2 regions of the Paenibacillus sp. PAMC21692 genome follow, and region 2 is predicted to be linked to the other one. Evidence: riboswitches for the same ligand, from Rfam matches in the RefSeq annotation. Region 2 holds a riboswitch; the other holds the start of a gene.

Region 1 (14,757 bases), 1.8 Mb from region 2:
TAATATCAGACTTCTGCAGGAGGCCGGTTACGAGGCGGTTACGCTGGGCAACAACGAGGGACTGACCTATACGCCGGAGACGTTGGAACAGCTGTACGCCCCCGTGTCGGAGTTTAGCGTCGTCTGTGCCAATCTGCTCACGCTGGAGACGGGGGAACGCCCAGAGTGGCTGTGCCCGAGCCGGATTATCGTCAAGAACGGTCTTCGGATCGGCCTTATCGGCGCTACGGCCGCTTTTGGCCAGTTCTATGAGCTGCTGGGCTGGAAGGCGACTGAGCCCATGGAGGCGATTCGTGCCGAAGCGGAGCGGCTTCAGGGTAGAGCTGACGTTGTCGTCGTATTATCGCATCTCGGCATTCGATTCGATCAAAAGCTGGCGGAAGAAGTTCCGGGCATCCATCTTATTCTGGGCGGACATACGCACCATCTGCTGGAGGTGCCGCTTATCGTTAACGGAGTTTTGATCGCGGCAGCGGGGAAATTCGGCGAATACGTCGGACGCATCGAGATTGGCTGGGATGAAGCCCGGTCCGAGCCCTTGCTGCGCGGGCAAGCCATTCCCACCGGCGCCTATGCCGAGAGACCTGCGGCGGAGGATATTATCCACGAGTTCCGCGAATCCAGCCGCGTCAGTCTGGGACGGGTGGCCGCCTTTCTCAACGAACCTCTACCGTCTCATCCGGGACGCGAAAATCCGCTTTCCAATCTGCTCGCGATCGGCATCAGGCGATGGACGAATGCCGAGATCGGGATTGTTAACGCAGGGCAGCTGCTTGGCGGTCTCGCGATTGGGGAAGTAACCGCCGGCGAGCTTCATGCCATCTGTCCTTCGCCGATTAATCCATGCTTGATGACCATTGACGGGTCCAAGCTGCGCACGGCGCTGGAGCAATCGCTCCAGGAGGAGTTCGCTTCCAAGCCGATCAAAGGCTTTGGCTTTCGGGGAGAGGTGCTCGGAGGCCTTGCAATTGACGGCATGACGGTAGAATTCGACATGCGCCGGGAGCCGATGGATCGTATCGTCGAAGCGCGAGTAAACGGCTCGCCCCTGGAGGACGGGAGACTTTACGAGGTAGGTTCGATTGATATGTTCAGCTTTAAGGTGGGCTACGAGTCTTTGGCCGAGGCGGAGAGTTATCGCTATTATTTGCCGGAGTTCATCCGCGATGTGCTGGAGCGGGAATTAAGCTCCGAGCCTTCGCTGAGGAGCTGCAAAGAGAAACGTTGGCTTCGTTTGTAAGCTTATGTCGTCACAATTTAGAAAATTTCGGAGTTTTTTGTCGAACAATTAGCATATTATGGTTGCGAAAATTCGCATTTTCACGTAAATTAACAATACAAGATCGTATTTCCGATATGTATAGTTAGGGACGTCACAGCGGGGAAGGACCGAGAAAATGCGTTTGCTATCCATTATGCAGTGCAAGCCGGGAATGAGACTGGCCAAGAGAATATTTTCGGAAGACGGCATCGTGCTGCTTGGCGAGAGGATGGAGCTTACCAGCCGGCTAATCACGAGGCTTGCCGAATGCGGGGTTCAATACGTATACATCGAAGATGCGCGAACGGAGGATATTAATCCCCCCACCCTGATCCGCGAAGATACGTTCCGAATGGCGGTTAAAGAAATCCGTACGAATTTCCGCACGCTGATGGAGCGGCCTAATAGGAAAAGGGGCTCCGCCTACCCCTATATCGCCCAGCCCTTTAAAGCGATGATGAACTTAATTATAGATGATCTGTCCAATCAGGAAGATGCCATGATCATGCTTATGAACATGGGAACTGTCGATCATTATCTGTTCCAGCATTCGCTGAACGTTTGCGTATACTCGACGCTGCTTGGCATGTCGAGCGGTTACTCGCGCGACGAACTGACGACCCTTGGTCTCGGAGCTCTGCTGCATGATATTGGCAAGACGCAGATTAACGTCAATGTACTAAAGAAGCCGGATCAGCTGACCAGAGAAGAATTCGAACTTATGAAGCGTCACCCTCAGCTCGGTTTTGAAATGTTAAAGGATCAGCCGAACTTGTCGCTTCTCGTCGCGCATTGCGCCTTCCAGCATCATGAGCGTCTGGACGGCAGCGGATATCCGCGAGGCATCAAGGGCAATGAAATTCATGACTACGCGAAGTGGATCGGCCTGGTTGATTCTTACGACGCCATGACGACAAACCGCGTGTACCGGTCTCCGATGCTGCCGCATGATGCGATGGAGCGGTTGTACGCGGGCACGGGCACTTTGTACGAGCAGCGGATGCTGCAGCTGTTCCGGGACAAGGTGGCGATCTATCCCATCGGCATGTCCGTCCGATTAATGACGGGTGAGCGAGGCATCGTCGTAGATCTTAATTCCTCCTACCCGCACCGCCCTGTGGTACGAGTCCTCAGCAACGAAGCGGGAGAAGAGCTTAAGGCGCCATACGAGATCGATCTGTCCAAGCAGCTTACAGTCATGATCGTCGGAGTAAACGACGAAGAGACGGACGTGCCGCTTGTGTCAGGCATTTAACTGAACGCCGAGCCATTGATGCTTGCATTTACCGCAATGCAGCGATGGTTGTTTCAAGAGGCCCACAAGGCCTCTTTTTTCTGTCGGCTTTTGGATGAAGTCGATCCGGGCAACGTTTTTACACCATTTTATTTGCTTCCTCAAACGTCTCACATTACAATAATAGAAGATATGATGGCAAGCGGACTTTTTGAACAACCTCTAGAACGGAAGTTAGGTGCTGAAAGCTGATGAAACCGATGAACAAGCTGGATACGATATTGCCGCATTTGGGCATAACATCCCGCGACATACTGCCTCCTTTGACTCCCTCCAATGACCCTTGGGATCCGCTTAACTCGCTTAAGCAATTCGGTCGCCATGTACTGACAAGCGTCGAGATGACGGTTACGAATTTATGCAATATGCGCTGCGAGCACTGTGCCGTAGGCGATACGCTGGTCATGATGGAGCCAGCCAAAATTCCGCTGGACAACATGCTGCGCCGTCTGGACGAGGTCGAGCATCTGCAGACGATCAGCATTACGGGCGGCGAGCCCACCTTCTCGGAACGTACCGTCAAGGAATATATGCTGCCGCTTCTGCAATACGCGAGAAGCCGGGGCGTTCGCTCACAGATTAACTCCAATGTAACTTTGCCTTATAACAGGTACGAGCTTTTGGCTCCTTACCTCGACGTTATGCATATCTCGTTTAACTACACGTCGGCGCAGGACTTCCATGAGATCGGCTTCGCCAAAGCGGGCCATGCCGTCTCCAAGGAAGCGGCAGCCAAGCTGTACGGACGAATGATCGACAACGCCAAGCGGCTCAGCGATGCAGGCGTGCTCGTGTCCGCCGAATCCATGATCAATTATCGGACGCATGAAAAGATCGATCAAATTCATGAGCTGATTCTCGAGATGGGCTGTCAGCGTCATGAGGTTCATCCCATGTATCCAAGCTCATTCGCCCGCGATCTGCCCGTCATTACGAAGGAGCAGATGCGCAAAGCGGTAGAGCTGCTGCTGGATCGCCGCGATCCGTCGGTCTGGATGCTGTTCGGCACGTTGCCTTTCTACCAATGCAGCGACGATGCAGAGGATCGTAGACTGCTCAGAAGATTGGCGGGCGAGCCTAACGTGACGGTCAGGAACGATCCCGACGGACGGAACCGTCTCAACGTCAACTTGTTCACGGGCGACGTGTTCGTCACCGACTTCTCCGACGTGCCGGCGTTCGGCAATATCTCGACGTCCCGCCTCGACGACGTATTCGGCAAGTGGCTGGACCACAAGCTCGCCCGAAGCGTAAATTGTTATTGTCCCGCAGCCGCTTGCTGCGGTCCCAACCTGCTTGTAAAGGATATGTATTACGGCGACGTCGATTTTCACATGCGCGAAGCCAAGCTTGAATAGAAATAGAGGAAGGAGGGATAACCCGCATGTCTATAAGGACAATCGTGCTTATCGCGGTAGGTTTGCTGCTTATTTATTTGATGTTCACCGTAGGCGCGCCGTTCTTGCTTGCATTGATCGTAGCGATCTTTCTGGAGCCGCTGACCGTATTCCTGATGAAGCGATTCCGGCTCAACCGGCTGGTGTCCGCCGTCATATCCAGTACATTGTTCACGGTCATTCTCGTCGGTCTCATCGTGTTGCTGGGAATGAAGATTATCGCGGAGCTGATTGCATTTCTGGAGAAGGTGCCGAATTACTTCGAAAATGCAAGCACTTTTGTCGACAACCTGCTCGTTGACGCCAGAGGGCTGTACCAGAATCTTCCTCCGGACGCCATCGCGACGCTGGAAGAATATCTGATGAGCCTAACGAACACGATTACTTCGATGGTAGGCAAGCTGTCATCGACGGTCTTGGGTTTTGCTTCGACGCTCCCGGGCATGTTTATCTTCTTTATCGTCTTCCTGGTTGCCGTCTACATGTTCAGCTTTAGCCTTAATACGATGAAGGCATCCGTCTTGTCCTTCTTCGACGAATCGTCGCGTTCCCAAGTGGACCAGGTGCTGAACAATCTGCGCAAGTCGATCTTCGGCTTCCTGCGCTCCCAGATTATTCTTAGCGGCATGACCTACATACTCTCGCTGATCGGTTTGCTCATACTTGGCATCAAATATCCTATGGCTATCGCGCTGCTCATCATTATCGTGGATATTTTGCCTATTTTGGGCACAGGCTCCGTGCTTGTCCCATGGGCATCTTATCTGCTGCTGACTGGCGATATCTATACCGGTATCGGGCTGATTGTGTTGTTCCTCGTCATTACGGTATTCCGCCGCATCGTGGAGCCGAAGATTTTGGGAGATTCCGTCGGTATCGGCGCGCTTCCGGCACTGATCAGCCTCTATGTAGGCTTTAAGCTAGTCGGCGTTATCGGCGTATTTATCGGTCCGCTCGTCGTCATTATTTATATGGCGGCAAGGCAAGCGGGACTGTTCCAGCAGAAGATCAAGCTGTAAGTGTTCGGGGAAGTTAGGGTTGACAGCAGCAGCGAGCACGAAGTATAGTCAAACAAGGAAATCCACTAGGGGCGCCGAAAGGCTGAGATAAAGCGATTGCTTTGGTCCCTTTGAACCTGATCTGGGTCATGCCAGCGTAGGAAAGTGGGACATAGGATACCGGCTTGCCGGTCGCCGAAGGCAACTTCGCCGGCTTTGTGCAAGCCTAAGTATCAACGTCATTGCGCGTCTGCGTGAGTGGCGTCGACCATTAACTTTCTTATATGTTGAGTATGCCTCCAGGTGGAATTCCACAAATTCCATGAGGAGGTTTTTTGTTATGCCGATTATGACAACGCCATTGCCGGGAAGCCGCAAGGTCTATGTAGAAGGGAGTCATTCTTCCATTCGCGTCCCGATGCGCGAAATAGCGCTGACTCCCAGCCAGTCGAGAAGCGGAGAGGAGACGCCGAACGAGCCGGTGCTCGTCTACGATGCGAGCGGGCCATATACGGATACGGGCTACCTGGCCGACGTCAGAAAGGGGCTGCCGCCGCTTCGTGAAACATGGATCGTGGATCGCGAGGATGTCGAGCGATATGAAGGACGCGAGGTGAAGCCCGAGGACAACGGCTTCGTATCCGAGGAGAGAGCCAGGACGAGAGGCGCCGAGATATTTCCGAACCTGGATCGCAAGCCGCTTCGGGCGAAGGAAGGACGCAATGTGACGCAGCTTCATTACGCCAGACAAGGCATTGTTACGCCGGAGATGGAGTACATCGCGATACGCGAAGGGATGGAGCCGGAATTCGTAAGGGACGAAGTGGCAAGGGGGCGGGCAATTATTCCCGCGAACATCAATCATCCCGAATGCGAGCCGATGATTATCGGACGAGGGTTCCATGTAAAGATCAATGCCAACATCGGCAACTCCGCCGTTGCCTCCTCCATCGAGGAAGAGGTAGAGAAGATGACGTGGGCGACCAGATGGGGAGCCGATACGATCATGGATCTGTCGACAGGCAAGAACATCCATACGACCCGGGAATGGATCGTGCGCAATTCGCCGGTTCCGGTAGGGACCGTGCCGATCTATCAGGCGCTAGAGAAGGTGAACGGCAAAGCGGAGGATCTCAGCTGGGAGGTATTTAGAGATACCTTGATCGAGCAGGCGGAGCAAGGCGTCGACTACTTCACGATCCATGCGGGCGTATTGCTTCGGTACATCCCGCTGACGGCCAAGCGCGTAACGGGGATCGTATCTCGCGGCGGCTCTATTATGGCAGCCTGGTGTCTGGCTCATCACAAGGAGAACTTCCTGTATACGCACTTCGAAGAAATCTGCCTCATCATGAAGCGTTACGACGTGTCGTTTTCGCTTGGCGACGGCTTGCGGCCAGGCTCCATCGCGGATGCCAACGACGATGCGCAATTCGCGGAGCTCGATACGCTGGGAGAGCTGACGAAGATTGCCTGGAAACATGACGTGCAAGTGATGATTGAAGGTCCCGGGCATGTACCGATGCATTTGATCAAAGAAAACATGGACCGCCAACTGGAAGTATGCGACGAAGCGCCGTTCTACACGCTGGGTCCGCTGACGACCGACATCGCGCCGGGCTACGACCATATTACGTCCGCGATCGGAGCGGCGATGATCGGCTGGTTCGGCACGGCGATGCTCTGCTACGTAACGCCGAAAGAGCATCTGGGGCTGCCGAACAAGGAAGATGTCAAGGAAGGCGTTATCACTTACAAAATCGCTGCCCACGCGGCGGATTTGGCCAAAGGCCATCCTCGCGCGAAGCTGCGGGACGATGCACTCTCCAAAGCGCGCTTTGAGTTCCGCTGGCGCGATCAGTTCCATCTATCGCTTGATCCCGAGCGGGCGATGTCGTACCACGACGAGACGCTGCCGGCCGAAGCGGCCAAGTCGGCGCATTTCTGCTCCATGTGCGGTCCCAAATTTTGCAGCATGCGCATCACGCAGGACATCCGGGAATATGCGGCGCAGAACGGTCTCGATACGGAGGAAGCGATCGAAGCGGGGCTCAAGGAGAAGTCGGCCGCATTTAAGGCCGGAGGCAACGAAATCTATGCGTGACGGGATGGCCGGCGGAGGAGGAGGCGGAGCTCCCGCTGCCATTGCCGGCGCGGGGGGGCAACCGGCCGACGCGAGCGCGACGTCGAAGGACGGTCTTCGCGCGGGCTGGAGGGAACGTTATTCCCGCCAAATCCGTTTCGCGCCGATCGGCGAGGCCGGGCAGCTTCGCCTCCGCGAAGCCAGCGTGTTGATTGCAGGCTGCGGAGCGCTCGGCGCTTCGCTCGCCCAGCATATGGCAAGAGCCGGCGTTGGACGACTCGTGATTGTAGACAGGGACTACGTGGAGCCTAGCAATCTGCATCGTCAATCGCTGTTCGACGAGGAGGATGCCCGCAAGGTTTTGCCCAAAGCGAAGGCTGCGGAGACAAAGCTTCGGCGGATAAACGGAGAGACGATTATAGAGGCGCATGTGGCCGATATGGGCTACCATAATGTTGGCATATTCGCAGCCGATGCCGATCTGATCCTGGACGGAACGGATAACGCGGCTACTCGACTGCTGCTTTGCGACGAGGCGTTCCGGCTTGGCATCCCGTTTATATACGGCGGCGCAACTGCTTCTCAAGGCATGAGCGCGATGTTGGTCCCAGGCAGGACGGCTTGCCTGTCCTGTTTGATCGGCGAAGAGGATGGGGCCGAGGAAGGCGATTCCTGCGATACGCGGGGCGTCTTGTCCGCGACAGTGGAATTCGTGGCCGCGCTACAGACCGCCGAAGCCGTCAAGTGGTTGACGGGCAATAAGGAATCCGTCCGCGGAACATGGTTGAATGCGGATGTATGGAATTTTGCCGTGCAGGAATATAAGCTGCCGTCCGGTGTTGCTTCTTGCGGAAAGTGCGGCTGCCAAGCACGGTCAAACAGCGCCGAGTTACATTCGGTCGAGATCGGCTTACGGCAGCCTCTCCAAGACAGCGACGATGTTAACTTCCCGGATAATCGTGATCGGGAATCGCGCTTGCATGGGCGGCGATCGACGGCGTTATGCGGCCGGGACACGGTTCAAGTGACAATGGGTTTCGCGCTCGAGCTGGAGCGGGAGATTAAATATTTGGAGCGGCTTGGGTGCGGCGTAACTATTAATCCTTACTTGGTAAAAGCTGAGCTGCCTTCGCCTTGTACAGAGAAGCTGGTGCTGTTTCCGGACGGCAGAGTGCTGGTGCAAGGCACGTCGGACATGGCGGAGGCGGAACGGATATGCGACGAATATCTTAGCCGCCATAATCGAAGAGTGGAGGGAACGGCTGGATGAGCAAAAGAGTGGACTGGGAGAAAATCAGGTTATATGTCATTACCGCACAGGATGCCCACCCGGGCAAATCGGTGACCGACGTGATGGAGCAGACGCTCATCGGCGGAGCGGGCATGCTGCAGCTTCGCAACAAGACGGGATCAAGATCGGAAGTGCTGGAGCAGGCGCGGGCACTGAGAGTGCTGACCCGAAGATACGGCGTGCCTTTCATCGTCAACGATTATCCCGATATCGCGCTGGAAGTCGATGCCGACGGCGTGCATCTGGGGCAGGACGATATGTCGATAAAGGAAGCCCGGTCTTTGCTAGGCGACGATAAAATGATCGGCATCTCCACCCACTGCGCGGAGCATGCCATCGAAGCTGAGCGGGAGGGAGCGGATTACATCGGCGTCGGGCCCGTATTCCCGACGAATACGAAGCCGGGCAAGGCGGCAGTGACAACGGCTTACGTGGCGGAGGCCGCAAGTCTGGTCTCCATTCCATTTGTCGCGATCGGCGGCATTACGACGGACAATGCGGATGTCGTCATCTCTGCGGGGGCCAAGCGGCTATGCGCCGTGTCAGCGATCGTGGGAAGCGAGGATCCTGCGGCTGTCTGCCGTGAGCTTCTGCAGAAGCTGGAGGCAGCAGACCGGGCAGAGGAAACTTCCAACGTCAATGCGATTGCTAACGAGCGGGAAACGTCCGGTCATGGAGCTGAAGAAAACGTATCTTTATCGCTGAACGGCAGTTCATATCAAACCCGCTCAGCCACTCTCGATTGTCTGCTTGCGGAGCTCGGACAGCGCGATAAGCGGCTTGTAGCAGAGGTAGACGGCGAGATTGTGCCCCGGTCGCGCTGGCAGGAGACGGCGCTTGCGGACGGACTGCGCATCGAGCTCATTCAATTCGTGGGGGGAGGCTAGAAAATGATGAACCAGCAGAATGGACTGACGATCGCGGGAGTAACGTTTGGCTCGCGGTTTCTGTTCGGGACGGGGAGATTCCCCAGCCCCGCCGAGCTTAGGGAGTCGCTTGCCGAATCCGGCGCCGAAATTGTGACCTTCGCCGTTAGACGCGTCAATCTGGAGCATACCGAAGACGATTCCGTGCTGCAGCATCTGGAAGGAAAAAAGCTGACTTACTTGCCTAATACGTCGGGCGCGCGAGTGGCGGAAGAAGCCGTCCGGATTGCCAGATTGGCGCGGGAGGCCGGACTCGGCAATTGGATCAAGGTGGAGATCAGCGGAAGTCCCGTTACTCTTCTTCCCGACCCCATCGAGACGCTAAAAGCGACTGAGCAGCTCGCCAAAGAAGGATTCGTCGTATTGCCGTATACATCGGATGATCCGATTCTTTGCAAGCGGCTGGAGGAAGCGGGCGCAGCCGCGGTCATGCCGGGAGGCTCTCCGATCGGGACGGGACTTGGACTTCTTAATCCTTATCATCTGTCGCTTATTATCGAAGAGGCGAATGTTCCCATTATTGTGGATGCGGGAATCGGCTCTCCCAAGGATGCCGCGGAAGCGATGGAGCTGGGAGCAGCCGGCATTCTGGCCAACACGCCTGTAGCGAAGGCGGGGAATCCCGTCAGGATGGCGAAAGCGTTCGCGCTTGCTATCGAAGCAGGACGGATCGCTTACGAGGCAGGACGCATTCCGAGGAAAAGATATGCTTCCGCCAGCAGCGACGAAGCCGGTTCCCTGTTTGCCGCGGGACCGACATGAGCGCTTACTCGCGGGGGCAATCCGTTATCGTGCTCGGAGGGGGTATTATCGGCTTGTCCTGCGCCCTGGAGGCTGCGCTTCGCGGACATAGGGTAACGCTTGCGGAGCCGGGCAGAATCGGCGGCCAGGCGTCCGGCGCCGCCGCCGGCATGCTGGCTCCGTTTTCGGAGAATCCCGAAGGGGCCGATGCATTCTTCCGCCTGTCGCTGAGTAGCCTGCGCCTTTATCCGGATTGGATTCGCGGCGTGGAGGAGATATCGGGCATGTCGGTAGAATGGGAGAGATCCGGCAGCTTAAACATCTTGCAGCATGAAGCCGATCTGCTGCCAGCCGAGGGCAGAATGCGGTGGCAGAACGGCTGGGGAGCCGGGGCGGAGTTGATCGACAAGGATGAGCTTCGGGGATTGGAGCCTGCGCTTGCCGAAGTAGCCGTCGGGGCTGTCTACATACCAGAGGAGGGTCACGTGTACGCGCCGAAGCTGGTCGAAGCGCTGGCTGCAGCCTGCAAGCGGACAGGCGTCCGAATACTGGAGCACGCTGGCACTATCGAGTCGCTTCACCGATCGGACATCGGCGGGAGCCGAATCGCCATGAGCGGTCTGCCAGCCTTGCTGGCTGCCGATCGTGTCGTTCTATGTCCCGGTGCATGGTCCTCGGCATACGAACAACATTTGGGTCTGAATCTGCCTGTCCATCCTATAAGGGGCCAAATTTGTTCTTATCTCTCTCCCGCACAATGGAGCGAACCTCTGCGGCACATCGTATTCACCAGCCAGGCCTACTGGGTAAGCAAGCGGAACGGCACGGTTGTCTGCGGAGCATCGGAGGATGTGGCCGGTTATGAAACCAGCGTGACAGAACATGGCATTGGACGATTAACGAGGGCAACCGACCGCTTTCTGCCGGATCTACGGGGTGTTAAACCTGCGTTTGGCTGGGCAGGATTGCGTCCTGCTACACCGGATGGGATGCCGCTAATCGGAGCTGCGGGAGGCAAGGGAGAGTGGCTGATGGCTGCCGGACATTACCGCAACGGCATTTTGTTAAGCCCGGCAACGGGCCGGCTTATCTCCGATCTGCTGGACGGCGAGCCGGATGAGAAGACGCTAGCCGGACTAGCCCCTTTTGCTCCGGCAAGGTTTACGGCAAGACAAGGGTCCAAGCAAGCAACGGCAGGGCACATATATTGATGCATGAAAGCATGTAGAAGCCCCGGAGGTGCGGATTGCATTGATATCCCATATTACCAACGATCAATTGCTGGCGAAGGAAATCATCGTGGAGAGGATCCGGGATTCGCTGTCCAATAAAACCCCGTTTTCCCTCGTCCGGATCGGCGACGGCGAAAATTTTGTGCTGTCGCAGGATTCGGTCTACACGATGGAGCAGACACTAAGCCAGCTCTGGGTGAAAATCGCAAACGAGGGCCGCAAAGGCGTTCGTATTCCCAATATCGAAATTCGCGACCGTATGGTGGAGGCGATCAAGGAAGCCGATATCGTAGGCGTTCTGGCGCAGAACGACAATACGATCAGAGCGCATCCCAATCATAAACGTCCGCTTACGGACAAAATCTTCGACCACTTCGGATTGCAGCCCAAAGCCTTGTGCAATGCAATCGTCAATCGCGAGCTGATCTATTACAAGCCCTTCTGGGAAATGCTGTCGGAGCAGGGCAGCCGCGTCATTTTGATCTCCAGATGGGCCGGAGGGACAAAGCAGCGGCTTATTCGGCCGCCGTACAATCTGAGCATTCCGTTTACGCTGCCCTTCGAAAGGTATGAAATGATGGACGAGACGCTGGCCAAGATCGAAAGCAGGCAGGACGAATTCGATATCGTCCTTGTTTCCTGCGGCGTCAATGCTGTCGTGCTTGCGCACGAAATTACGAAGCGGACGGGGAAGGTGGCCATGGATTTCGGCATCGGCTCCCAGATTATTTCCAGCGTAAAACTGCAATAAAGTCGGCAAGACGAAGAGCCATACCATGGAGAGACATGAACCCATGGTATGGCTCTTATTGCTCTTTTAGATTGACCAGCGTAGGATAACGCCTGCTTGCGTCAAGCCCCCGCCGAAGCCGTGAAGCAAAACGAGATGCCCCGCTTGCAGTCTACCGTCCTTGACGCCGTCATCCATCGCAAGCGGGATAGAGGCGGCTGACGTATTGCCGTACTTCGCGATAGAAGACAGCGCTTGATCCTCTGTGAAGCCGCATCGCTCGCATAACGCCTCGATGATTCGCTGATTGGCGTTATGCGGAGCGAACCAATCCACTTGATGCGCAGCCAGGCCGGCGCTCTCAAGCAGCTCCGAAATTCCTTCCGAGACGCTGGAAAGCGCCCAGCGGTACACCTCGCGTCCATTCTGTACAAGCTTGCCGCTCGGCACAAGATCGTATTCGCCGATTCGCGAGGACAAATGGCTGGCGTAGACATGCCGTCCGCCGTTGCCGTCGGTCCGGGCGAAGGAAGCCAGGAAGTCGCCTTCTCCATCCGCGGTTCGTTCCACCAACACGGCGCCTGCTCCGTCGCCGAACAGAATGCAGGTCGTACGATCGGTATAGTCCGTAATTTTGGACAAGGCATCGGCGCCTACGACCAATATTTTATGATGAAGCCCGGTCATGAGCAGCCCGTTTGCGAGCTGCAGACCTGCGGTGAAACCCGCGCAGGCGGCTTGGATGTCGATCGCTCCGCATTGAGCGATGCCAAATCTGGCCTGAATGCCAGCCGCGATGCTGGGGAATATGGTATCCGGCGTGGAGGTGGCTACAATAATGTAATCAACATCGTCCAGTTGCACGTCGTACCTGGAAGCCAGGTCGGCAACCGCACGGTAGGCCAAATCGCTGGTATATTGATGCGGCGCCGAAATTCGGCGTTCGCGTATGCCGGTCCGCTGCACGATCCACTCATCAGAGGTATCGACCAGCTTCTCCAGGTCCGCGTTGGTCATGACATTGTCCGGCAAATAAGTTCCTATTGCAGCAATACGGGAGTTGGATCGGTAAGCGGCTTTGCTTGCGATATCGGGTTCTCTGCTCACGGGTCTACACAACCTTTCATATATTTTTATTATTGGCACCTGGTACTAATATCTGATACTAATATCATACCTTCTGTAAATACGGCTGTCAATGAGATCCGCAGACGCTGATCAACACTGATCATACGAATAACCTCTCTCCTTTCGGCAAACGATAAGACTGGAATCTGTCGCAAAGGTATCATTATCGGATGACGAACAGGAGGAGGATTGATTATGATAATCCGCTCTCGCGGCGCTTGGACGCTGCTAACGGCATGCATCGTGCTTGGAGGCATGCTTGGCGGCTGCTCTATGGAGAAACAAGGCGATCTTGGCAATAAAAATTTGCGCACAAATGAAGTGCGTTACGATGCGAACGGCAATCGGCTGCTGACGGACAAACGATTCGCGGATGATCAGAAAAACGAAATGAACCGGGTCAATGGCCGCAGGTTGAGCAGCAACAATCTCGTTGGCACGCATCGCAATTATCGGCTGGAAATCAAGCCGGAATTCGGCGAGAAGCTGGTGCAAGAGGTGGCGGGCATTCATCATGCGGTCGTCATGCTCGCGGATTATAACGCCTACGTGGCGGTATCCTTGGACAAGGAAGCAAGCGGCGACGGGATCGGCACGCTAAGCCGTACTTACATGGGATTGTCCGGCGCCAAGGGAACGGAGGCGGGCAGACGGATTGGAACCCTGTCGACAGGCCAGGAACGATTGAACGACGAGCTGACGGAAAAGGTTTCTTCGGCACTCAAAGCCATGAGGCCCAATATCGAGCTGGTGTACGTCTCCGCGAACCCTGATTTCGTAGGCCGGATGAACGCATATCAGAACGATGCCCTGCAAGGCTTCCCCGTTCAGCATTATATTATGGAGTTTAACGGAATGGTTGAACGAATCTTCCCACCGCGAACGACTAAAAGCAGCGATGAGCTGATTCGGCCATATGGCCATCGTTTCAGCGGCAGATTGCTGGAATAAGCCACACGTATTTATAGGACCGTCTCCGGGCAGCCGCCGCCGCGCTCCCATCGGAGGCGGTTTTTTGTCGTTTCGTCCATTCGTCACAGCTTGCCCGGTCATATAGTATTCTAGCTGTTTCATATCCATGCTGGGAAAGAGGCGAGAGAATTGACATCAATAAAGGAGGAGCATCACATCGAGTCTGCGGACGAGCGACGAACCGTGGCGATCATGGGATTGGGTTACGTGGGGCTGCCACTGGCTCTGCTATTCGCCGAGCAAGGATTTCGAGTGATCGGAATCGATCCTGATGCTTCTAAAATTAGCAAGCTTCAGAATGGCAAAAGCTATATTCGCGAAATAGAAGACGCAGTGATTAACGAGGCGATTGCAGAGCGATTGATTCCGACAACGCAGCATTCCGCAGCTCGAGCAGCCGAGGCCATCATCATCTGCGTGCCGACGCCGCTGACGGCTTACGGCACTCCCGATCTCGCCTACCTGAAGATGGCGGCGACCCAAGCAGGCGCCGAATTGCAAAAGGGGCAGCTCGTCGTCTTGGAGAGCTCGACTTACCCCGGTACGACCAGGGAAGTGCTTCTGCCGCTGCTGGCCAAGTCGGGTCTGCGGGCGGGCGAAGACTTCCATGTCGCGTATTCCCCGGAGCGGGTCGATCCCGGCAATGCGGACTTCCCCATCCATCGTATCCCCAAGATCGTAAGCGGCATAAGCGATCGCTGCCT
Region 2 (14,757 bases):
CTCGGGCAAGACGGTAGTCGCTGCGATTGCGTTGTATGGCGCTGTCCGCGTAGGCCATCAAGGAGCGTTGATGGTTCCGACCGAAATATTGGCGGAGCAGCATGCCAAGTCGCTTGCCCGTCTGTACGAGGGTACCGGCATCCAGGTAGGACTGTTGACAGGGAGCCTGACCGAGCGGAAACGGAGAGATTTGCTCGCAGGCTTGCAAATGGGACTGATCGATGTCGTCGTAGGCACGCACGCGCTCATTCAGGATGACGTGTTTTTTCGGAGTTTGTCTCTTGTCGTGACGGACGAGCAGCACCGCTTCGGAGTGAACCAGCGAAGCGTGCTTCGGCGCAAGGGGATTAATCCCGACGTGCTGACGATGACGGCAACGCCGATTCCGAGAACGCTGGCCATTACGGCATTCGGCGACATGGACGTCTCCACGATCAAGGAGATGCCGAAGGGACGCAAGCCGATCAAAACCTATTGGGTGAAACATGACGCGTTCGACCGCGTGCTGGGTTTTATACGCAAGGAAGCGTCGGCGGGGCGTCAAGCTTATGTCATCTGTCCCTTGATCGAGGAGTCCGAGAAGCTGGATGTGCAGAACGCAATCGATACCTATATGCAGATTCAGCAGTCTTGTCCGGATTTGACCATCGGATTGCTGCATGGCAGGCTCTCCACCGCGGAGAAGGACGAAGCGATGTCGCGGTTCGCCGCGAACGACAGCCAGGTGCTTGTCGCTACGACTGTCGTGGAGGTAGGCGTTGACGTGCCCAATGCGACACTCATTATAATAATGGATGCCGAACGATTCGGCTTGTCCCAGCTCCATCAGCTGCGAGGACGCGTCGGACGAGGCGAACATCAGTCGCATTGCATTTTGATCGCGGATCCAAAGTCCGAGACGGGACGAGAGCGGATGAAGGTCATGACGGAGACGAACGACGGCTTCGAGGTCGCGCGTCGCGATCTGGAGCTTCGCGGGCCAGGCGATTTCTTCGGGACGAAACAGAGCGGTCTGCCGGAGTTCCGCATCGCCGACATGGTGGCCGATTACGAAACGTTGGAGCAAGCCCGGGAGGATGCGGGAGAGCTGACCGAACGGGATGATTTCTGGAGCAATGAGTCTTACGCCCGGCTGTGGGAGATTTTGCGTCGGGAAGGTTTATTTCAAGGGGAACAGCTGGACTAGGCAACTATTCTCCTCCTTCGGCATATAGTTAAGCGACTAGGTCGTGTCTGAAAACCCGCTCTGGGGCATCTTTCATACGGCAAAATCTGCTCCCCTCGGAGTATTCAGACACGCCCTAGACTGGATTGCCGAATGGAGGTGTCTGCCGCTGTGAGTTATCAGAATTACGGCATTCGGCCGCAATTGGTTGAACGCGTGAAACTCAAGCTGAAAAACCCCGTTGTTAAGGACAAGATACGGCAGCTGCTTGGTAATGTGACCAAATATGATTTGCAGGATCGGGCGAAGGTGCGCAAGTTAGTCAAGTCTGCCGCCGTCATCCTGCAAGAGAAGCTGACCGATGCGCAAGAGGATGGGATCGTCGCGTTTATACTGGCGCAAAAGATCGATCCCAATAACACCTTCCATCTGCTGAAGCTGTGGGGGATGTTTCGCTGACCGTGAGGTCGGCGTTTTTTTTTCTGATTGAAAATCTAACAGACACCAGCGACGCTCACCACAACTCCATCTGCCCCTCAACTTTATTAGGCGCTATAAGCGACGAATCGTCATTACGAACGTTGCCGACAGCGGCGCCGACAGGATACGCTTCAAGCTCGCGCTCCGGATAAGGAACGAATAACGTTTTTAACCGTTTGCTGTCCTGCATGCTTCGATCCAGCCATAATGCTTCGTTTTCGGGTCGCAGAATGACCGGCATCCGGTCATGTATGGGAGCGACGACATCGTTAGGCTCCGTCGTCAGAATCGTGCAGCTGCTGATCTTCTCTCCATTGGGAGACAGCCAGGTCTCGTAAAGTCCCGCGATGCTAAAGACGGAGCGGTCGCGTTTCAGGATGCGCATGGGCTGTTTGCGCTTGCCGCCGTCTTCCTTCTGCCACTCGTAAAAGCTGTCCGCCGGAATGATGCAGCGCTTCCGCTGAAGCGGCTCGCGAAAGGCCGGTTTGTCCGCTGCCGTCTCCGCGCGAGCATTAATCATCATGTATCCAATCTTTGCATCATCCGCCCAGGGAGGAATCAAACCCCACTTTAGTTCGCCAAGCCGGTTGCGCTTGCCGTCGTGAATAACGGCGAAGATGAATTGACCGGGGGCGACGTTATATTTGGGCCTGTGGAAAGGAACTGAAGTCTCGTCGATCATATAACGCAACATCAGCTCTTCGAGCGAGATTGTAATCGTATATCTTCCGCACATAAAAAAACCTCCTGCATAGAGGGATATGTATTTATTATACCGTTATTATCGGCATCGGAGAAAGCACGAGATGCTGGAAAGAGGCGTGACGTCGGGTGCGTGCGGTGTATGGGGAGCCGATTCTTCGTGGATAATGGTGATAATAGGGAATGCAGTTGGCTGCGGTGATAGGAGGGAGTGGGCGTGAAAAATGGGCATGAAGGGAAAGCGGGAGGGAGCGGCGCTGTGCTGATAAGTTGGATTCGCCATATTCTGGCGCTGCCAGGAGCAGCTTGGGCTTATGCAACCGGGAAGTGGCATGCCATGCAGGCATCGCAATCGATGCTGGAATCAGCAGAGCCGCTTGCGCTGCCGTCTTCTTCTACTGCCAAGCTTATGGCGGCGTGGGGCAAAGCGTCGACGTCTCCCGGTGATCCACCTAGACCGCCTGTTGTCTTGTCGAACGATGAAGAGGCGCTGATTGCGCGAATTCGGTTAGAAACTGAGGAGCTTAATCGGAATAATGTGACACGCACGGAGGGGTATCGTAATATATATTTTCGTATGCCCGAGCTTCATTGGGCGCTGCTCGCACATATGGTATCGCGCAACGGCGGTTGGAACATGACCGATTTGCAGGGAGAATGGCTTCCTAGACTGCTGAACGAACGACAACGAAAGGATGTATACCTGTTCCTGGAGCGGGCCAATTGGCTGATCTTCGGCGATGCCTATCCACAGCTTCTGCTGTATGAATGGAGCCGCAGGCTGGGGCGCAGTCTGTTCCATCTGCTGCCGGCGTTCGGCGTATCTTCGTTTATGGAGCCCGTTTGGCGTCATTTCTGGAGGGACGGCGACTCTGCCATGTTGTCGACAGCGCTCATTGTGAACGAGCAGCATTACATCGACGAGCGGGTCGCGCGCCATCCCTATTTCGAGGAGCGGGTTCTGGGGACGATGTTCTTTGGCCTGCAGTCGCTGCTGCAAATGAATGCGGTGTTTTTCCCTTATCGCTGCGGGATGGATAATAGAGGGGAAGAGCTGCAGCTCGCTGGGCTCATTCTGGAACGTTTTCAGTCGCTGGATGAACGAATCGAATTCGGCAAAAGACTTTACGCCATGTTATTCGGCATTCCCCGCGTATTGGACGGCGTGCGTAACTTCGCTGCGGCCGTTAAGCATACCGGATCTCGCGCGGACTACGCGTCCGGCTTGTTCCAGCCGATTCGGCATCAGCCGCCGGAACGATTTTATGCAGAGAAGTTGCTTGGCGGCAAGCTGAAGCCGGGCTCCACGCCGCTCTACAGCCCGCCGCTGCACGCCGCATGGGGAGATCACGAGCCGGAGCCGCCGGAAACCGGCGATTGGTTCCTGGGACCGGAGCAGGTGGGCAAGTATTTTCAAAAACTGACTTTCCCGCCGAACTTCGAGATTACTAATGAATACGGTCTGCTGCTGAACAAGCTGGAGCTTGCCGTGCTGGCCGCGCAACGAGGAGCCGCTTCTCCTTTGGCGTAGTAGAAATACGACAATGAAGAAGCGGCTAACAACTGCCAGCATTTGCGGTGCCGTCGCTAGGTCTTGGTTTTGTTGAAATAATTTTCGTTATATCGGATGCTGGGATGATCGGGATTAAACGTCATGGCTAGGCGATGATGCTCCAACGCCTTGGCGCTGTTGCCTATACGGTCGTAGCAGACGGTTAGTTGCAGATGGGGCAGCCAGGTGGACGTTGCGTGGTCGGTGGATCCCATGTTGCCCGCTGGCCGTTCTACCGTTAACGCTTGCCCGAACCAGTAAATAGCCTGTTCGAACCGTTCTTGCCGGATGAAGACGCTCCCGAGCTCGCAGCAAATTTCGGGACGCGGAGTGTCATAGCCGAAGGAACGGAACAGAGAAGCCAGTTGGCCCTTGCTGTTCTTGAGCCGTCCGTAGCAATCCGCCTGCTTCATGCAAGCTCCGATATTATCCTCCACCCAGCCCTTGCCGCCGTCCAGAAATCGGCCGTACCACTCAATGGCCTCCTCGTTCCGGCGGTTATCCCGAAGCTCGTTTGCAAAATAATATTGGTCGCGCGGAGAGAAGGTTTCGCCGGCATCCCGACGCTTAAGATAAATGCGCAGATTTCTGTCGGTATGAAACCGCTCCTTGCGATGGGTAACGGCGATATCGCTATGGAGGATACGGCCGAAGACAGCCAAATATTCATGTACGGGACCGATCCAGCGGAAGCCGAGGCTGCGTCTGACCAGCCGATTGCGGCGCAGACTGAAGACGGGGTTGCCCTTATGATCAAAGGTAAGGTGGTAATTCATGGAGACGCTGTCGTAAGGGAAATCCTCGTCGTTCTCTTCCTTGAGGGTCTTAAGCCGCGCTCTGTCCTCCGGCTCGACTACGTCATCGGCATCCAGCCATAAAATGAACGGCTGCGTCGCTCGATCGAAGGCGTAGTTGCGAGCGGCGGCGAAGTGATCGATCCACTCAAAATCGTAGATTGCCGCGCCGAAGGATGCTGCGATCTCTTTGGTGCGGTCCGTGGAGCCGGTATCAACGATCACGATTTCGTCGACGACGTCCCGCACCGAGGACAGGCAGCGGCCGAGACTTTCTTCCTCGTTCTTGACAATCATGCACAAGCTAATGCCGAGCATTGACCCAACTCCCTTTCTTCCTGACGGTTCGTTGTAACATTGTATTAGCGCGCGAGCGGGATGGTGCCATACATAATCTCAGCAAGAAAGTGCCAACATAAGGGCATTATGGAAACAGAGGGTGCGCCATGAAACAATCCGAAACATCCCGTGAAAGGCCGTTCCAATCTTCGCTGAAAGCGAACGTGCGAGCGATTAACGAACGATTTGGAGGAAGCAGCGACCTCGTCGTCAGACTGTTCCGCAGCGATGCAGCTCCGGAGCGCGAGCTCGCGCTCATGTACATAAGAGGAATCGTTGACGAGTCGACTATTAATGAATCAGTGCTGAGTCCGCTCATGTCCATGCAGCTTCCGAAGCCCTTCGGCAAAGAAGAGCCCGGGTTGCTGGAAGCTCTCCGGACAAGCATCTTATCCGTCGGTCAGGTAAAAGACGTGTTGATGCTGGAAGAGGCGATCCAGCTAATGACCGGAGGCATGTGCTTGATCGCGGCGGAAGGCCATGCGGCCGTGCTTATGGCGGGCGTAGGCGGAGGCGAGCAGCGGTCGGTCGACAGCGCGCTGACGCAGACGGTCATTCGCGGTCCGCAGCGGGGATTCGTGGAGGATTTAAATACAAACGTCAGCTTAATCAGACGTATTATTCGTTCTCCTAACTTGCATGTGCAAACGCACAAAATAGGGAGCGAGACTCACACGGATGTAGCAGTCCTCTATATGAACGGGATCGCGGACGAGGCAGTCGTCAAGGAGGTGTACCGGCGGCTCGCCGATATCGAGATCGACGGCGTGCTTGAGAGCGGTTATATCGAAGAGTTTATCCAGGACGAAACGTTTACGCTGTTCCCTACGCTTATGAACACGGAGCGCCCCGATACGGTAGCCGCATCCTTGCTGGAGGGCAGGGTTGCAATTGTCGTAGAAGGCACTCCGACCGCGCTGATTGCGCCCATTACGTTCTTCAACTTCTTCCAGTCGACGGAAGATTACTACCATAGGTTTGACATCGCTTCGTTCGTTAGGATGATTCGTTATGGGGCATATGCGGTGTCCATGTTGCTCCCCGCGCTCTATATTGCGGTGACTACCTTTCATCAGGAGTTGCTGCCCACAACGTTGCTCATCAGCTTGGCTGCCCAGAGGGAGGGGATTCCGTTCCCAGGTCTCGTGGAGGCGCTGCTTATGGTGCTTGCCTTCGAGGTGCTGAGCGAAGCCGGATTTCGCATGCCGAGAGCGATCGGCTCTGCCATCTCCATAATCGGAGCGCTCGTGCTTGGACAAGCGGCAGTCCAAACGGGAATCGTGTCGGCAGGCATCGTCATTGTCGTATCCTTTACGGCGATCGCAAGCTTCGTCATGCCGGAATTCAACATTGCCGCGACTTCCCGCATCATCCGGTTCGGATTGATGCTTGTGGCTGGGTTTCTCGGTTTTTTCGGCCTTTTTATCGCCATATTGTTCATTCTGGTTCACCTTGCTTCGCTGCGCTCCTTCGGAGTACCCTACATGACGCCAATGGCTCCCGGAACCAGCGTCAGAAGCTTATGGCGAGACGTATTCGTACAAAACCCGTGGTGGGCCATCGTGCTTCGTCCCCAGGATCTGAAGCTGCGTAATCCCAAACGATTGAAGCGCTCGAAGTGGCCGATTGCACAAAGGCAAATCAAAAAGCCGTAAGGAGGGAGTGCGTTGAATACGATAAGGGCGGTGCTTCTGCTGGTCGTGCTGGCCACTCTGCCGGGCTGTGGAAACCGGGCGGAGCTTAACGAAATTGCGATCGTATCCGCGACGGGCGTCGATTGGGAGGATGGCGAGTGGGTGTTGACCTACCAGACCATCATTCCGAAGGCGATATCCGGCCCATCAGGCGGAAGCCGGGGAGCGGCAATCAACGTTTTCTCCTCGCAAGCGGAGAACTTTCGGTCTGCGATTAGCAAGGCGAGTCAGGAGACGTCCAGGCGGCTGTATTTCTCGCATAACCAGATTGTAATTGTAGGACAGGATGCCGCTCGCAAGGGGCTGGGGCAGCTGCTGGAAACGTACCTTCGCAATCTTGATTCCAGAGAGAACGTCAACGTATTTTTGTCCAAAAGCAACGCGCGCCAATTGCTCGAGCAGTTGATGCCGCTCGAACAGAATCCCGGCGAAGCTATCCACCGGATGATCGGCAACGAGGAGACGAACAACTCCTCACTCCGTCAAATGACGATCAACGATGTCCTGATGGATTTGCTCAGCGGCGTGCAGGCCACCGGTCTTCCCGTGCTCTCCCTGGCAGAAACGGAGGGCGGCACGGAACGCGGTCAGCAGCTGGGACAGTCGTCTTCGCCATCGAAGATCCGGCTGAACGAGCTGGGGCTCATCGTGGGAGATAAGCTGGTAGGATGGGCGGATCATCGGGAAAGCAGCGGCATTAATTGGCTAAACAATACAGTCGGCAGGACGACGGTCGGCTTCGCGTGCTCGGATCGAAAGTCCGCCAAAAAGGATTCCTCCATCCGCGTCGTACAGGCGGAGTCGAAACGGATCCCGAGCTTCAAGGACGGAAAATGGCGAATCGACGTGGACATCAAGGCCGAGGGCTCGCTGCTGGAGTACAATTGCAAGGGCGATATTAGCAAGCCGGATAAGATCGAAGCAATCGAGCGGAAAATCGAGGAGGAAATCCGTTCCACCGCCTTGAGCGGCTGGAGAGCGATCAGCGCGAACAAAGCGGATGTCGCCGGCTTCGGCAATCTCATCCACAAAAAATATCCGAAGTTATGGAAGCAGGAAGTCTCGAACTGGAGAGAGACTTTCCCGGCGACGACAGTATCGGTTAATGTGTCTTTCAAACTGTCCACAACCGGATCAAGCGGCAACAACTTTAAGCAAATACAGGAGGATACGGGCAAGTAGCGAGGCGCCGGAATCGAATGAAGGGAGGGATGGCTTTGCGACAGCAAATCGGCAAGAGTCAGCTTGCGCTGCTGATTATATTGTTCCTGATCGGCAGCACGCCGCTGTTCGAGCTTGGCATCAAAGCGAAACAAGACTCATGGATCGCCATGGCAATTGCCGCGGCGACGGGACTTCTATTGACGACCATTTATCTGTTTATTCAGCGAAGAGCGCCGGATGCTGGCCTTGGGGAACTGTTGAAAATCCATTTCGGCAAACCGATCGGCGCCGCGCTGGGCTGCGTTTTTGCGTTGTGGTTCGCATACGAATGCATGAGGAACGTACGGGATGTCGGCGAGCTGACGTCCGTAGCTCTGCTGCAATTTACGCCGCAATGGGCGATTATGTTGTGCATCCTGCTTGTTGCGGCATATACGGCTAGCAAAGGCGTGGAAGTATTTGTTCGGGTCGTGCAGATGTTGTTCCCGATTGCAGCCGGTAGCTACCTCATCATTGTATTCCTGCTGTTCTTTAGCGGCGTCGTGAAACTGGACCAGATCCTTCCCATCATGGAAAATGGACCTTTGCCCGTACTCCAAGCGGCTTTTCCTGATCTTATTTCCTTTCCGTTCGGGCAGCTCTTCGTCATGTTCGTTTTCTGGAGTCTGGTCAATGAAAAAAAATCGATAACCAAAATTACGATATGGTCGCAAGGCGGCGTATCCCTGTTCCTTATCTTCATGAATATGCTGATTCTATGCGTGCTGGGTCCGGCGCTTGCCGGCGCTACCTCATTGCCGCTGCTGCAAGCTGTGCAACTGATCCGGTTGGCCAATTTCTTGGAACGCCTCGACGTCATCGTGACCTTGCTTCTGTTTATCGGACTGTACGTGAAGATAACGGCTCTGTACCTTGCTTCCGTATTCGTCTTTCACAGCTCGACAGGCATCGAGACCCGTAATCTGCTGCTCCCCATCGGAGTCGTCGTCTATGCGATGTCGTTTATGGAGCCCATTAATACGTTTCATATTTGGCTGGGACTCGACGTGACGTTGAAGATGATGCCCATCTTCCAGGTCGCCATTCCGCTGATCATGGTTGTGATCGGAGTGCGGAAGCGGTATAAAAAGTTGCCGGCGAGCGAATAGAACGATAAACATGGGAAAATAATGCTGGCATTACCCGCGGAGTCTGCTATAATTGGTTACGTAATTGACGAAACCGAATATGCTCCGGGGAGCTGGTTAGGCCGGCTGAGAGGGAATGACAACATTCCGACCCGTATACCTGATCCGGATAATGCCGGCGTAGGAACGTGAAGCGAGCGCTTCTTCGTGATTTGGCGTACAGTCGTTGGGACTGCGCGCGAATCTTGATGCCAAGCGCGTACCAAGCCGATTGCAACTCGCCCTCCTGAATCAGGAGGGCGAGTTTTTTTGGAATAAGGGGAAGAGCAGGAACGTCAATCCAGAAGACATAGAAGGCGGAGAGGGGAAGTACGCATGCTGCACAAGAAGAAGGGATTATGGGGAAGAGGGCTCACGGCGACGGTGCTGGCCTTGACGTTGACGATCGCCGGTTGCGGCGGCAACGAGCCGGAAGGCGATGGCGGCGCTGGTGGCGAGAAGGAGCTTAAGAAGGTGAAGGTCGTTCTCGATTGGACGCCGAACACGAATCATACGGGATTATATGTCGCTCGGGACAACGGTTTCTTTGAGAAGCACGGCCTGGACGTCGAGATTATTCAGCCGGGACAAGACGGCGCCGATGCGATGGTCGCTTCCGGCGATGCCGCGTTCGGCGTCAGCTACCAGGAGTCGGTCACGATGGCCCGCATCGCTGGCGTGCCGATCGTCTCCATCGCCGCGGTCATTCAGCATAACACCTCGGGTTTCGCCTCGCCGAAGGCGAAAGGCATCGATTCGCCCAAAAAATTTGAAGGACAGCGTTATGGCGGCTGGGGAGCTCCGGTAGAAGAATCCGTCATCGACGCCCTTATGCAGGCGGACGGAGGCGATGTCAGCAAGGTCGACATTATGAGCATCGGCGACAGCGACTTCTTTGCGGCCGTGGAGCGGGATATCGATTTCGCTTGGATCTACTATGCCTGGACTGGCGTCGAGGCAGAGCTGCGCGGCGAAGAGCTGAACATGGTTTATCTGACGGACTACAGCGACAAGCTGGATTATTATACGCCGGTCTTGGTGACGAACGAGGAGCAGATCCAGTCGGATCCCGAGACGGTGAAGGCGTTCGCGGCGGGAGCGGCCGAAGGTTATCAATTCACGATCGCCAATCCGGAGGATGCGGCTGAAGTGCTGATCAAGGCGGAGCCGGATCTGAACGCGGATCTTGTGCGTGCCAGCCAGAAGTGGCTCAGTCCGAAGTATCAGGACGACGCGCCGCGCTGGGGCGAGCAGAAGCTGAGCATATGGGAGAATTACGCAAACTGGATGTTCGATCATGGACTGCTCGAGGGCAAGCTGGAAGCAGAGAAGGCGTTCACGAACGAGTTCCTGCCGGAATAACGGGAGTAACGGGAGTCAGGCATATAAGGACGGATCGACCAATGAAGCGGATGCTCCGGTCGGATTTGAAGATAACTTCGGAGAGGGGAACAAACAGATGGCAAACGCGCTGGTAAGCATTCAAATATTGCCGAGCACGCCGGGAGGGGCAAGCGTCCTTCCTTTCGTGGATCGCGCTATCGATATCATTAAAGAGTCGGGCGTAACTTATCGGGTGGCTCCGCTGGAGACGACGATGGAGGGGGAGCTGTCCGAGCTGCTGAACATCGTACAGCGAATGAACGAAGCGATGACGGAGATGGGCTGCGCTTCGGTCATTTCCCAGATTAAAATATATTACAATCCGGAAAATGGCGCCTCCATGGGCCGACTGCTGGAGAAATACCCGGATGGCCAGTAGGAAAAAGTCCGGAACGGGAGCGTGGGCCAAGCTATGGCCGCCCGTGCTTACGCTGGGCGCTCTGATCGCGCTTTGGCAGGCATCCGCCTCGCTGGGAATCGTGGATGCCTGGCGCATCCCGGCTCCGTCGGCGGTTGTACTGGAGGCGATCGAGATCTGGCCGCGCCTCATGGCGCATACGTGGGCGACGCTGAAGCTAATGATGCTGGGCTTTACGGGCGGTTCGGCGGCGGGCTTTGCGCTCGCCGCTTTGCTGCATCTGCTGCCGGGAGTGCGCAGAGGCGTCTACCCGCTGCTCATCCTGTCTCAGAACGTGCCCGTCGTCATTTTGGGACCCATCCTGACGATGTTGTTCGGCTATGGCACGCTGCCCAAGACGCTGCTCGTCATGCTCGTCTGTTTCTTTCCCGTATCGGTCGCCATGCTGTCGGGTCTTGCCAGCGCGGATGCCGGACTGCGTCATTATATGCGCATGATCGGAGCGGGCAAGGCGGAGCTGTTCTGGAAGCTGGAGCTTCCCAGCGCCGCCGTTCATCTGTTCTCCGGCCTCAAGATTGCCGCGACGTACAGCATGTTAGGGGCGGTCATCGCCGACATGCTGGCCCCGAAGCTTGGCCTCGGAGGTTTTATGGTTCTGTCCTCGCGCGGATTCATGCCGGAGCGGGCGTTCGCCGCCGTTATTCTGATCATTATCGTAAGCATGGTCATGTTCGGACTCGTAACGTGGGCGGAACGAATCGTCATTCGCTGGCGTCCGCCGGTCAAGGAAGGGGGAGAGCGGCATGAAGCTTGAAGTAAATGGCGTTGGCATAAGCTTCGGAACAAAGGAAGTGCTGCGCGACCTGACCTTGCGAGTGGAGGACGGAGAGTTCGTCTCGCTGATCGGACCATCAGGCAGCGGCAAAACAACGCTGTTCGGCGTTATTGGCGGGCTTCGGCAGCCGGATGCGGGAGAGATCCGCATCGAGGGCCGCATCACGACCGGCGAGCGCGGCCATGTTGCTTATATGCCGCAGCAAGCCGCCCTGCTTCCTTGGCGATCCGTCTCCGGCAATATCGAGATGGCGCTTAAGATCGCCGGCATCGACAAGGGGACGGCGAAGGCCATGACGTTGGAATGGCTCTCACGCGTGGGACTGGCGGAGTATGCGGGAGCTTATCCGCATGTGCTGTCCGGCGGAATGCAGCAGCGCGTCTCGTTTTTGCGCGCGCTTTTGTCGCCGCGTACGCTGATGCTGCTCGACGAACCCTTTGGAGCGCTGGATGCTTTGACGCGGCTTCATATGCAGAAGTGGCTCCTGTCGATCTGGGAAACGCATCGCAAGTCGGTACTGCTCGTCACGCACAGCATCGAAGAGGCGCTTTACCTTTCCGACCGGATTATCGTTCTGTCCGCATCGCCTGCAACCGCGGCAGACGAGATCGTCGTGCCGTTTGAGCGGCCGCGCCGGGAGGATCTGTGGACCGACCCCAGATTTAATGAATTGAAGGCTCGCATCTACGGACATCTGCAGGGCGACGGAAAGGCGGTGGATGATCTTGTCTGATAGCTTTCCCGTCGTGGATGCTCACCTTCATGTCGACCTTTATCCCTCCGAAGAGCAAGAGGAGCTGCTGGCGGAAGCGTTTAGCCAAGGCGTGGAGACGGTCGTCGCCGTATCGATGGATCTGGCTTCCTCGATCCGAACGCGCGAGATGGCGTTCCGCCATCGCGGGCGTGTCCATCCCGCTTATGGCTTCCATCCGGAGCAAGAGGCGCCTTCCGAGCTTGAGAGAGAGGAACTGCTAACCTGGATAAGGGAGCGGCATGCGGCTGGCGAGGCATTTGCGATTGGCGAAGTCGGCTTGCCGTATTACAAGCGGACGGAAGCCGAGGAGGCGGGGGAGCCTTTCGACGAGACGCCGTATTTGTTGCTGCTTGAGAGTTTCGTCGCACTCGCTGCGGAGCTGGATCGCCCGATCGTGCTTCATGCCGTCTACGAGGACGCCGACAAAGCCTGTTCGCTGCTTGAGCGATACGGCGTGCGGAAGGCTCATTTTCACTGGTTCAAGGGCAGCCCGGATACGATGAGACGGATGGCGGAGGCGGGGTATTACATTTCCGTTACGCCGGACATTGCTTACGAGGATGAAATCGTCGAGGTCGTTCGTCGTTATCCAGTGGAGCTAATGATGGCGGAGACCGACGGACCATGGCCTTTCGAAGGCCCCTTTAGCGGCAGAGCAACCGTGCCCGAGATGGCTCGGGAGTCCGTGCTCGGCATCGCAAGAGTTAAAGGGATCGCGCCCGAAGAGGCTGCGCGCGGACTGTTTTTACAAAGCATGAAATTTTATAACTTGTAAGTAGCTTTTTGAACAACCTCTTATGATGACGGCTCTTCGTCCAACAGGACGGGGAGCCGTTTCCATTTGCCAAGCCGGCGCATACACAGGTAGAGAGAGCGTAGAAGCCAAAGGAGGTAAAGCAATGGCAAAAATGACGAGAGAGCAGTTTTTTGCGGCAATTGCGCCTACGGTTCAGCTCGTATGGTCGGAGGGGTACAGAATGTTTCCGTCGGTGCGAATGGCGCAGAGTCTGCTGGAATCCGGCGGGGAGATCCATGCCTGGAACAATCTGGGCGGAATCAAGGTCGGCAATGGCCCGATCAATCCGTATTGGCAGGGACAGGCGGTCGTCAAAGGCACTTGGGAGTATATCGATGGCAGGACGGTAAGCATGCAGGCTGCGTTCCGGGCTTACAAAAGCCTCTATCATTTTTACAAGGATTTGGATTTGTTCCTGGAAGCTCCGCGGTACGAAAGAGTGCGCTCCGCGAACACGCCGGAACGTCAAGCTTCCATGCTTTTGGCTAGCGGTTATGCGACTGACCCGGCTTATGCGACGAAGCTGATGAGAATCATTGAGCAATACGGTCTGAGAAGATATGATCTGCCGACTGTGCCGCAGACAATGGTACGAGGATTCGAAGACGCGTCGATCATTCCGGTCACTTGGCAGGGCGGAGTCATCGGCACGGGCTATTTAACAGAAGGGGTAACATGGGTGCCGGCGCGAAAAATCGCCGAAGGGTTGGGAGCAATAGTGGGCTGGACGGGCACGGCGGTGACCGTCAACGGCGTGGAGTTGACTTCGAGACTGTCGATGTCGGTTGGCTACGTCAAAGCCAGGGAGCTTGCCATGCTGCTTGGCGTGCCGATCGAATGGGATCCCAGAGCGAGAGTCGTCCTGCTGGGATAACAATCGCCCTCCCCCTTAACGGCGTTCCGGCATATGCTATAGGACGTCGGACGAGAGAGAGGAGGATATCCTGTTGTATACGTATATCGTAGACCACATCCCAAGATCGACGCCGAACAATAGACGCCCCGGCTTGCCGCTGAACGCAACTACGATCACGATCCACAATACGGCCAACTCTTCCAGCACCGCAAGGAACGAAAGAAACTGGCTGACGAATCCGTCAAATTCGGCTACAGCCTCTTATCATATTGTGATCGACCAGAAGGAAGCGATCGAATGTATTCCGCTTACCGAGGTCGCCTGGCATGCGGGGGATGGCAACTCTGCAACCAGCGGCAATCGGACATCGATCTCCATCGAAATAACCGAAAGCGGCAATTATAGCGCTACGTTAGCCAATGCCGCCGCTTTAACCGCTTCCATGCTTAAAGAACGAGGCTGGGGGACGGACCGCTTGCGCCGCCATTATGACTGGAGCGGCAAAAATTGTCCGAGAAAGATGAATCAAGACGGGGACTGGGGCGGATGGGACAGCTTTGTTGCCCAGGTCAATACCATATTGCAGGAGGAGGAAGAGGAGATGCTGGATCCGAAGGATGCCAATAACATCATCCGGTTTCTGAGCGCCGCCTATATGGCGACAACCGATCCTGAGGCAAGAGCGGAGTTTAACCGCCTTGCCAACGAGCTGCGCCGCG

Evidence for each region. A riboswitch is a leader RNA that binds a small molecule or an ion and turns the genes downstream of it on or off. The one in region 2 is predicted to bind thiamine pyrophosphate.
Region 1: it holds a riboswitch for thiamine pyrophosphate, as region 2 does, so the genes downstream of both, thiC (phosphomethylpyrimidine synthase ThiC) here and H7F31_RS18600 (ABC transporter substrate-binding protein) in region 2, are expected to answer to the same signal.

The regions. Positions count from the first base shown of each region.
Region 1 is NZ_CP060293.1:6,430,048-6,444,804, reverse strand. Features, by position in the region: gene H7F31_RS26215 (bifunctional metallophosphatase/5'-nucleotidase) at 1-1,240, shown strand, start outside; gene H7F31_RS26210 (HD-GYP domain-containing protein) at 1,398-2,516, shown strand; gene yfkAB (radical SAM/CxCxxxxC motif protein YfkAB) at 2,756-3,913, shown strand; gene ytvI (sporulation integral membrane protein YtvI) at 3,940-4,971, shown strand; TPP riboswitch at 5,029-5,131, shown strand; gene thiC (phosphomethylpyrimidine synthase ThiC) at 5,291-7,054, shown strand; gene H7F31_RS26190 (ThiF family adenylyltransferase) at 7,047-8,303, shown strand; gene thiE (thiamine phosphate synthase) at 8,300-9,211, shown strand; gene H7F31_RS26180 (thiazole synthase) at 9,215-10,012, shown strand; gene thiO (glycine oxidase ThiO) at 10,009-11,202, shown strand; gene H7F31_RS26170 (GT-D fold domain-containing glycosyltransferase) at 11,243-11,974, shown strand; gene H7F31_RS26165 (ketoacyl-ACP synthase III) at 12,041-13,060, opposite strand; gene H7F31_RS26160 (YhcN/YlaJ family sporulation lipoprotein) at 13,277-14,032, shown strand; gene H7F31_RS26155 (nucleotide sugar dehydrogenase) at 14,183-14,757, shown strand, end outside.
Region 2 is NZ_CP060293.1:4,676,402-4,691,158, forward strand. Features, by position in the region: gene recG (ATP-dependent DNA helicase RecG) at 1-1,186, shown strand, start outside; gene H7F31_RS18565 (stage VI sporulation protein F) at 1,337-1,624, shown strand; gene H7F31_RS18570 (SOS response-associated peptidase) at 1,680-2,381, opposite strand; gene H7F31_RS18575 (DUF2515 domain-containing protein) at 2,565-3,878, shown strand; gene H7F31_RS18580 (glycosyltransferase) at 3,935-5,011, opposite strand; gene H7F31_RS18585 (spore germination protein) at 5,140-6,687, shown strand; gene H7F31_RS18590 (Ger(x)C family spore germination protein) at 6,700-7,908, shown strand; gene H7F31_RS18595 (GerAB/ArcD/ProY family transporter) at 7,944-9,038, shown strand; TPP riboswitch at 9,114-9,222, shown strand; gene H7F31_RS18600 (ABC transporter substrate-binding protein) at 9,393-10,418, shown strand; gene H7F31_RS18605 (thiamine-binding protein) at 10,516-10,818, shown strand; gene H7F31_RS18610 (ABC transporter permease) at 10,808-11,611, shown strand; gene H7F31_RS18615 (ABC transporter ATP-binding protein) at 11,601-12,365, shown strand; gene H7F31_RS18620 (TatD family hydrolase) at 12,352-13,161, shown strand; gene H7F31_RS18625 (glucosaminidase domain-containing protein) at 13,286-14,056, shown strand; gene H7F31_RS18630 (peptidoglycan recognition protein family protein) at 14,130-14,757, shown strand, end outside.